One region of the Qiania dongpingensis genome, then DNA from elsewhere that is predicted to be linked to it. Evidence: riboswitches for the same ligand, from Rfam matches in the RefSeq annotation. Region 1 holds a riboswitch; each other region holds the start of a gene.
The links. Region 1 has a riboswitch for cobalamin ahead of H9Q78_RS00595 (VWA domain-containing protein). Riboswitches for the same ligand answer to the same signal wherever they lie in the genome.
Positions count from the first base shown of each region.

Region 2: linked by a shared signal. The riboswitch ahead of H9Q78_RS07545 (hypothetical protein) and the one ahead of H9Q78_RS00595 (VWA domain-containing protein) in region 1 are both predicted to bind cobalamin.
Region 3: linked by a shared signal. The riboswitch ahead of galE (UDP-glucose 4-epimerase GalE) and the one ahead of H9Q78_RS00595 (VWA domain-containing protein) in region 1 are both predicted to bind cobalamin.

Region 1 covers NZ_CP060634.1:131,316-134,597, forward strand. Annotated here, with positions in the region: gene H9Q78_RS00590 (thioester domain-containing protein) at 1-968, shown strand, start outside; cobalamin riboswitch at 1,027-1,210, shown strand; gene H9Q78_RS00595 (VWA domain-containing protein) at 1,294-3,060, shown strand; gene H9Q78_RS00600 (ATP-binding protein) at 3,047-3,282, shown strand, end outside.
Region 2 covers NZ_CP060634.1:1,615,150-1,618,431, forward strand. Annotated here, with positions in the region: gene H9Q78_RS07545 (hypothetical protein) at 1-1,639, opposite strand, end outside; cobalamin riboswitch at 2,007-2,201, opposite strand; gene H9Q78_RS07550 (ABC transporter ATP-binding protein) at 2,247-3,282, opposite strand, start outside.
Region 3 covers NZ_CP060634.1:518,449-521,730, forward strand. Annotated here, with positions in the region: gene H9Q78_RS02535 (D-alanyl-D-alanine carboxypeptidase family protein) at 1-906, opposite strand, end outside; gene galE (UDP-glucose 4-epimerase GalE) at 962-2,002, opposite strand; cobalamin riboswitch at 2,302-2,489, opposite strand; gene H9Q78_RS02545 (sulfatase-like hydrolase/transferase) at 2,566-3,282, opposite strand, start outside.

The DNA of each region.
Region 1 (3,282 bases):
CTGTCATAGTGCGGGCGGGACAGATCGTGGACAGTACCTGGGAAAATCTTCCGGCAAAGGGAGCCCTGTCCTTAAAAAAACGCTCTTCAAAGGAGGGAGAGCTTTTTGGAGACGCTTCGTTGGCCGGCGCGGTCTATGAGGTCTATTTTCTTTCCGGCCAGGCAGAAAACGGCGAACGAGAGCGTATTCTGATGGGACAGATTGTCACCGATGAGAAGGGAGAAGGGGCACTCGGCGGTCTTCCACTTGGAGACTATATAGTGACAGAGGCTGCTCCGCCGAAAGGATACTGGAAGAATCCGGAGGAATATGAGGCAGCGCTTCAATATCAGGATGATACGACGCCTGTCGTAGAGGTTATGATTGAGGCAGAGGACGAAATGATCAGACGGCCGGTCATCCTAAAAAAATATGGAGATGCGGGAAAGGAGCTCCCTCTTCCTCACGCAGGTTTTTCATTTTATTTAAAGTCATCTTTGGTACGAAAGGAGGGGGAATATGATTGGGAGAAGGCAGAGCCGGTCGTGATCGGAGGCCTGGGAGAGACGATTCTCTATACAGATTCCAATGGGAAACTAGAAACGGTGCCGCTTCCTTATGGTGTATATCTGGTCCGCGAAACAGACGTTCCGGAAGGATATGAACCATGTGATGAACTGGAGGTACAGATTGAAGGGGAGTCAAAAGGGGAGCTGGTAATCACGGCAATAAATAAAAAGAGTCCGGAAGAACCAGAGGAAGAAACGACGGCTTGTGCAGAAACGACGGTTCAGGAAAAGGCGGAGACATCAGAAGTTCAAAAGGAACCGACGACTGAGGAGAAGACAGAAAGAGAGACGGTACAGACTACGGCATCTCCGGAAACAGGAGACCGCCAAAATGGAGGTATTTGGTTCTTGATATTGGGGAGTACATTTTCTATCATATTGTTGTTTGTGTGTTTATGGGCGAACAGAAGGAGGGGATAGAAAAGGCCGGGATTTATCAAATAGCAATTTTGGATAAGTCAAAAGGGTAAAAAGGTGTTATAATAAAAAAATATGACATGTTTGTAACAAACAGAATAATGAACGGGGAATCCGGTGAAAATCCGGGACAGTCACCTCTACTGTAACGCAGACGAAAAGGCGGAGACCATTGGCAGATTTGCTGAGAAGGGCCTTGGAGGAAGAAGCGAAGTCAGGATATCCGTTTCCAGATATTTCCGGGATGAGGGGATTGGTTATTTTTTAGTGACCTCTTTTGCTCCGGCAAAAGAGGTCCTTTATTGTTTTGTTGCTGGAGGATAAAAAAATGGGATACCCATTCAGTGCACTGGTAGGAAACGAAAAGGCGAAACAGGCGTTGATCTATGCGCTGATCAATCCGGCTGTGGGCGGTGTGATGCTCACGGGTGAAAAGGGGACGGGAAAATCCACCATGGTTCGCGGTCTTGCAGAATTGGACCATAACATGAAATTGTACGAAGTCCCTCTCCATACGACGAGAGACAGGCTTTATGGATGCGATGACTGGGAAAGTCTTACAAAAGACGGACGCAGAGAGCATATTCCGGGAATACTGGAACAGGCGCGGGGACATCTGTTATACATGGATGAATCCAATCTGCTGCCGGATGAGACGGCGGCCGGAATCTCTGCGGAGGCTGGAAATATGGTTTTTATTGGAACCATGAATCCGGAAGAGGGACAAGTCTCCCCTGGATTTTTGGATAAATTCGGTCTTCTAGTATACATGGAAGGAGAAAAGGAATTAAGGAAGCGGATGCAGATCATTAAACGCCGCTTGGAATACGAAGAGGACCCTCAAAAGTTCTGCGACAGATTTCGTGATAAAACACAGATTATAGCAAGGAACTTAGACAGAGCCAGAAAACGGCTGCATAGGATAGAAATCACGGAGGGCTCTAAAACATTGGCTTCCGAACTGGTGAAAGAAGCCGGGTGTGAGGGAAACCATGCGGAGCTTTTCTTGATTCAGACTGCCCGGGCCGCCGCAGCCTGGGGGAATGGGACCATGGTGACTGCGGCTCATCTTTTGGAAGCGGCACAATATGTATTCCCTCACAGAGGCCGTCACAGATTGTCGGAAGAATGGGCGGAAAAGAGTCAGGGAAATGAGGCGGAACGGGAAAAAGAACTAAAAGGCAGTAAGAAAGAGGAAGGCACGAAAACAGAGCGGGGGACGGATGAAAACCTTCTAAAAGAGGAGGATCTTCAAGCACCAAGCGAAGTCCATCCGGTCAATGATTGGATGAAATACGGCGAAAAGATACACTCTGCAAACTGTACCGGCCGGAGGATTCGGGCAGATGAAATGAAAGGTCAGGGACACGTCGTGAAAAGCAGGCCGGGAATCCCAATGAGCGCCTCAGATGTCGCGTTCGGGGACACCCTGCTTCACGCAGCATTTCATTCTACAGGAGAAAAAGGGGCGGGGGAACAAAAAATGGCGGTCAGGATAAAGTCAGAGGATATCCGGCTGAAAGTAAGAAGCGGAAAGACGGGATGTTATCTTTTATTTGCGGTGGATGCCAGCGCATCCATGGGAGCGAACGAACGGATGGCTGCCGTGAAAGGAATCGTACTTTCTCTTCTCCAGAATTCTTATGAAAAGCGTGACAAGATCGCTATGCTCATTTTTCAGGATAGGGAAGCCCGCCTTTTACTGGAGTTTACAAACAGTGTGGATCTGGCTGCCAGCCGGCTGATGGAATTGAGGACGAAGGGGAAAACGCCTCTTGCAGAGGGAATCCGTCTTTCTTACGAGATATTGAAGGGAGTCTTGGCCAAGGAAAAAACGGTGTTTCCAGTGCTCATGCTCATCACAGACGGAAGGGCGACAGCCGGTGAAAAGGCACCCTATGAAGAGGCTGTCTGCCAGGCAGAACGCTTTGCGAGCGAGGCAATCCGCAGCATAGTGATCGATACAGAGCAAGGATATGTGCGTCTGGGACTGGCAGAGCAGCTGGCAGATGCCATGAACGGATATCGGATTCCCTTGGAGAAGCTGACGGAGAGTTCGGATATCTTCCAGGATATCCTGAATGAAATACGATAGAAGAACGGCTGCGGCCGGGAAAGAGGACATTATGGTGACAGAGTATAATTATCCCTTTTCTGCCATTGTGGGACAGGAAGATATGAAAACGGCGCTTCTTCTGAACGCCATCAATCCCAAATTGGGAGGAGTCCTGATACGGGGAGAAAAAGGGACGGCGAAATCCACCGCGGTCAGGGCGCTGGCGTCTCTGATGCCGGAAATGAAGGTGGTGAATCTGCC
Region 2 (3,282 bases), 1.5 Mb from region 1:
ACTGCCACTGGTAAGACAGGACTGCTCCTGCTTCGCCTGACGCCTCCACCGAAAGGATGACCTCGGCTCCTGCGCCCGTCACAGTTTCGCCCGCGGGCTGGCTGGTAATGGTGATCTCCGAGGGCTTCTTAAAGCTGTCCGCCGCAGGAATCTGAAATGCCAGAGAGCTGCTGGTGCTCCACGTTCCTTTGGAAGCGCTCCTCGGCACAAAGTGAACCTCTCCGCCCATCATACTGGATGGAACGGTAAATTGGAATTTCTGAAGATTCTTATCTGTATCCGTTTCTCCAAGAACGACCGGTTCTTTGGGATCGTCGTCTTTCATTCCGATATAGATCGCGTCATAAGAAAATTTCCCGCTGGAGGCCGGACTCACCCAAATCGTGACGTCAATTCCGTCACCCTTGACCACGGCCTTTGACGCCGCGATCTTAAACATGGTATAGGCCTGTCCGGGCTTTTTAGCATCGTCGCTGCCATAAACGGCGGTAATCCCGTCATTGGCCAGATATCCTTCCTGCTCGCTGGCCGCACTGACCTTCACCGCATCTGTAACAGCTTCGGCTCCCGCGCTGTCTTTTACCATACAGCGGTACTGTCCTGCCAATGCCGCCTCCATGATGAAGCTGTAAGCAGCAGCCTGTGCGCTGTCTCCCGCACAGTCTGTCCATCCGCTCCCATCGGAGCTGTACTGCCACTGATATGTCACTCCTTCCCCGTCAGCCTCCGCTTTAAGAGTCACCGTCTCCCCGGCCTTTTTGCTGACCGCTTCCGGCTGTTTTGTGATCACCAGGACCTTGGGAATACTCATCCACAGGTAATTTTCCGACCAGGTTCCCTGATCGGAACGGCCTACAGAAACTGGAATCCAGCTGTTTCCGGAAGACAGGGGAACCTGGATGGTAAACTCACAGGTCTCTCCAGTCTTGACCCCGGTAAAATATCCCGGTTTGCTCCCGTCGGACTGATACCCCAGATAGAGCCAGTCAAATGTCTTTTTAGCGCCGGTCTGGAAGGAAATCTCTATCATGTTTCCTTTTACAGTGCAAGTTGGATTTGTGATTGGAAACATTCCATATGTGCCGCCGTCGTTTTTTACTACCGTCACGCCGCTTATGGCGGCCGTCGGCTTCACCGGCTGCTCATCTCCACCGGCTGCCAATAAAACCGTCTGGACCGTATCAATATTCTTTTCACCGGCGTCAGCCGCAGACGTGGGCTCCGCACCGCTCTCGGCCGCGGGCTGTGTCTCCGCCGCGCTGCTTTCCTTTGCCGCTGCACTGCTCTCCTCCGCACTGGCAGTCCCGGCAGCTTCCTTAGTCCCGCCGGTCTCCGTCGAGGACTCCGTTTTGGTACTCTCCGCCTTGCTTTCCTTTCCGGCCTCCGTACTTTCTGCTGCCTCCGGCTCTTTCTTGTCTTCTGGAGCCGTACTGCTTTCCTTCGCCGCCGGTTCTTTTTTCTCTTCTGAAGCCGCGCTGCTCTCTTCCGCCGCCGGCTCTTTCTTCTCCTCCGATAATGCTGCGCTACTCTCCTCCGCCAGCTCAGACGCTGCCGCGTCTGCATTGATACTTGACAATGGAGATAACAGCATTGAGAAAACCAGCAGTAAAGCCAGCAGGCTCATGCTTTTTCGTTTCATCTTAATAATCCCCTTTCCGCGTGCTGCGTTATTCTTTCTTTGCAGGCCGCCCAATTTGATCGGACGCCTCTGTCTTCTTTATCCAGCGCTTCCTCTCTCTAATCCGGCAATCCATTCCTCCTGTCTTTGTGCTTATCGCACGGTTCCGGCCCAGGGAGGCGGCCTTTTGCCTGTCGGCGGTCCATCATACGGATATTATCAAGATGAACACGTATCTACACGTTTCAAAGGACACACCTTTCTGTGAAAAAATGGAGTGAGCAAGCCCATCTCAGACTCCCTAGAATAAAAAAAGCCCGCCCTTCTCCGAAGTGCAGACACTAAAATAAGTCCATTTCTGGATGAATATCATGCTTTCTTCGGAAGCAATTCACCAACATTTTCAGCAGTTTTCCTGACTTACAGATCATTGTTCTTCCGCGCCTTCTCAATACCTTGCGGTACAATGGCTTTTTGCGGTTTCGCTCCCTGTTCACAGTGGCCGGACCGTCCGGGACTTGCACCCGGTTCCCTTTTACCCCTGTGCCTGACGGCACAGGGCACTGAAAATCCCATGTTTATTTTCCTGATTATAACAGATTGTTTGTTCTTTGACAAGTGGAAAGAGTCAAGAATCCCGGCCTGCCAAGAACTGCATCCTGTAAAATTTCGCATAGACCCCGTCTAATTCCATCAATTCCTGATGATTTCCCTGTTCAGAAATCCCGTCATCGGTCAACACCAGTATTTTTTCAGCGTTCCGAATCGTCGACAGCCTGTGAGCGATCACAAACGTGGTCCTTCCTCTGGCCAGTTTCTCCAGAGCTTCCTGTACAACCCGCTCACTTTCATTATCCAAAGCAGAAGTGGCTTCGTCAAAAATCAGGACCGGCGGGTTCTTGAGGAACACTCTTGCCAGAGACAGTCTCTGCTTCTGGCCCCCTGACAGCTTCACCCCCCGCTGTCCGATATCTGTATCATATCCGTCCGGAAGTTCCATGATGAATTCATGGGCATTGGCAGCTTTGGCGGCTTCTATGACCTCTTCTCTCCCGGCATTCTGTTTTCCATAACAGATATTCTCATATACCGTCCCTGCAAACAGATAAACATCCTGCTGGACGATTCCTATATTCTTTCTAAGACTTTTAAGCTTTATATCCCGGATATCCCTTCCGTCCAGAGTCACTCTTCCCCCGCTGACCTCATAAAAGCGTGGAATCAGACTGCAGAGCGTGGATTTCCCCACACCCGAGGAGCCGACCAGCGCGATATACTCTCCAGGCTTCACCGTCATATTCAGATTATGGAGGACATCGTCTTTGGAAGATGCGTAGCGGAAGCTCACATCCTCAAAGCAGATCTCTCCCTTAACTTCTTCAATATCCGCCGCATCCGGTTCATCTTCAATATCCGGCTGTATGCTCAGTATTTCGCGGAACCGTCCATAGCCGGACATTCCATTCTGGAACTGTTCTGTAAAGCTGACAAGCCGTTTGATCGGGTCGGTGAAGTTAGCCGCCATCAGAAGAAATGCCACCAAATCCGACGCATCCAGCCTATCCTTAGCCAGCAGCACGGCTCCGACAGATATCACCACGATTGTCATCAAAGTGGTAAACGCCCCCAATCCGGCATTATAAACTCCCATATACCGGTAGCTG
Region 3 (3,282 bases), 390 kb from region 1:
CACATGTGTGATATTTTCCATCCAGATCGTGCTGTAATTTTCAATCTCCGGATATTTTGTGATGAGCTCCCGGCTCATGAGAGCCACATCTCTGGCAGAAGTCAAATGGGTGCCCGAATCCGTCAGACCGCAGCAGTCCTCAAAATTTGTACTCTCCATGCCGAGTGATTTCGCTCTTTCATTCATCTGGCGGACAAATTCGGACTCGCTTCCGGCTATGTACTCTGCCATGGTCACAGCCGCATCATTCCCCGACGCGATCACGATACATTTTATGAGCGTCTCCACAGTCTGAACTTCTCCTTCTTCCAGAAACACCTGAGAACCGCCCATGGATTTGGCATATGCGCTGGTGGCGACTTGATCATCCAGGGAAATCCTGCCGTCCCTTATGGCATCAAAGATCAAAATCAGCGTCATGATCTTCGTAATACTAGCGGGGCGCAGGGCCTCATCCGGATTTTTTTCATAGATCACGGTTCCTGTGGAGGCTTCTATCAAAATAGCGGCCTGAGCGGTTATTCCCAGGTCCGCCTGAACTCCGCTTCCCTGGGATGAGGTATTTTCCCCCTGGCTTTCTTCCGCTCCCTGGACGCTGCTCTCTGGCTGAGCGGCGCTCTCTCCAGTTTCCTCTGTCCCGGATGTTTCTGCCGAAGCCGGCAGTGCCTTTCCGGATGTTTCTACTGCCTCTCCCGGCACATCCTCCTGTTGACTCTGTCCTTCTTCCGGCTGTCCGGAGACTGGCTTCTCTGCTGCTCCGGAACTGCCTCCGGCTTCTACGGATTCCATTATCTCCGGAATCACAGATGGCTGTCCTTCATCGGACGCGAACACGGGCATACAAAGTGATACCATCATGCAAAGCGACAGACAAAGGGCAGCCGTCATTCGATACAATCTTTTCATAAAACCGACTCCAGGGTCTTATCATTACTTCTATTCTATTGTCTCCGGCAAGATTCTATGACAACCCTGATCCGGCCTTTTCCTCATATCCATTGGGATTGTTTTTCTGCCATCTAAAGGAATCTCTGCACATATCCTCCAGATTCTTTTCCGCATGCCAGTGAAGAATCTGTTCCGCCTTAGATGCGTCTGCATAACATTCCGCTATATCGCCTGCCCGGCGTTCCACAATGTCATAAGGGATCTTCACTCCATTGACTTTTTCAAACGCCTTCACGATATCCAGGACACTATATCCAATCCCGGTTCCCAGATTGACCGTCTCAACTCCCTTATGCCCTCCGGCATAGTCCAAAGCCGCCACATGCCCCTTCGCCAGATCGACCACATGAATATAATCCCGGACTCCTGTCCCGTCGGGCGTCGGATAATCATCTCCGAATATCCTCAGGCGCGGCAGCCTTCCCACCGCTACCTGAGAAATATACGGCATCAGGTTATTGGGAATCCCGTTGGGATTTTCCCCTATCCTTCCGCTTTCATGGGCTCCTATGGGATTGAAATACCGCAGGAGCACCACCGACAATTCCTCATCCGCTCTGGCCGCATCCCTGAGGATCTGTTCAATAAAGACCTTCGTCCACCCGTAAGGATTGGTGCAGCTCCTGCCCACCGGCATTTCTTCTGTCAAAGGTACTTTTTCCGGCGTCCCGTATACCGTGGCCGAAGAGCTGAAGACAATCTGCCTGCATCCATATTTTTTCATCAGCCTGAGCAGCGTAAGGGTGCTGTCCAGATTATTCCGGTAATATTCCAACGGCTTCTCTACGGATTCTCCCACCGCCTTAAGACCTGCAAAATGAATCACAGCTTCAATCCGGTGCTCTTTGAATATTTGTTCCATCGCTGCCTCATCCGCTGCATCCACGTTATAGACCGGGAATTCTGCGCCGGCAAGCTCTTCCGCACGCTTCACCGCCCCCGGACAGCTGTTGACAAAATTATCCGCGATCACGACCTGACGGCCGCTTTCCGCCACTTCGATGGCCGTATGAGTTCCAATATAACCGGCGCCTCCGGTCAGCAATATTTCCATTTTTCTCCTCCTGTTTTTTGGTGTCACTATAAAATTTTCTCTTTAATACAAATATAAAAAGGCGTACCAGACGGTACGCCCTTGTTCCGTTCTTGCGAATGTGCACACAGCCCTGACAACACAGTACACAGGCACACAGCCCGGCGAGTAGGATCGGCACTGCGCCAGCCCAGACTCATTCTCTGAACGAAAGATTTGTGCATTGCTGTTGCTTTGAGATTCACAAAAGTATGTCCGCTTAACCCATAAGCCGACACCATGAGGGAAATACCCTGTCGGATGTGTAGCTCTACCCGGAAGCCCATCTCACATATCAAGCAGGTTTCCTGACTTACAGTTCTCCGCTCAGCCTCTCCTTCTCGCATGATAGGGTTTGCAATGGATGACGAGGCTTCGCTCCCTGAATACAGTGACCGGATCGCTCAGGATTCTGACCTGATTCCCTTTTTCCTGTCAAAGGACAGGCACTTGATACGGCAATATTTCTTTGCACACCCTCACTATACCATATCTCGTCCATAAACGCAACTGAAAAAACCGATATTCCTCCTATCCGCTTTTGCTCAGGAACCTCCGGAACCATCCTTTTTCTCCTGCTTCAAAACGTACGGCTCCGAGACACTCAGTACGATATTGTCATCGCTCACCTGGCCGACTGTAATCTCATTGTCGCCTTCCTTGAGCTTTACATCTGCCGCATAGAGAAGATTCTGTGAAACGCAGTTGGTCTCCCATGCCTTTCCATTCACATAGATCACACTGTTCTTTGTATAGTTCCATCCAGTTACATAGAGCCCCTTATTCTGGAGCAGCACCCGGTTGATGCTGATCGGCTGTACTCCCATGTGCAGATTAGTCGCCTCATAGGGCATCTCTCCTTCAAACACATCCTGATCTCCATAAAGGATATCATATTCCAGTATCTTCATATCATTCAGATATGTTTCTTCTTCCTCCGCGGTATGTGATGTCTTCTGAAGGTATGCCTGATGGTAACGGAACATCGTCCCCTTTTTAAGACCCGCCTTATCCATCACATAGGCTCCCAGCTGATATGCCTCTACGTTCCGGCTGGTCCTCGCAAGACCCATGTTGTCCCAGATGACATATTCCGTCTGGAATAAATCCCCATTCTCCAGCTTATCTTCCGTCAGATTCAGGCTGGGCAGATGATCTCCGTACATAACGAGGATAGTTTCCTCATCCCGGCTTTCCAGATATGAGATCAGCTCTCCCACAAAGGTATCCATTTCATGAATCTGTTCCACATAATATTCCAT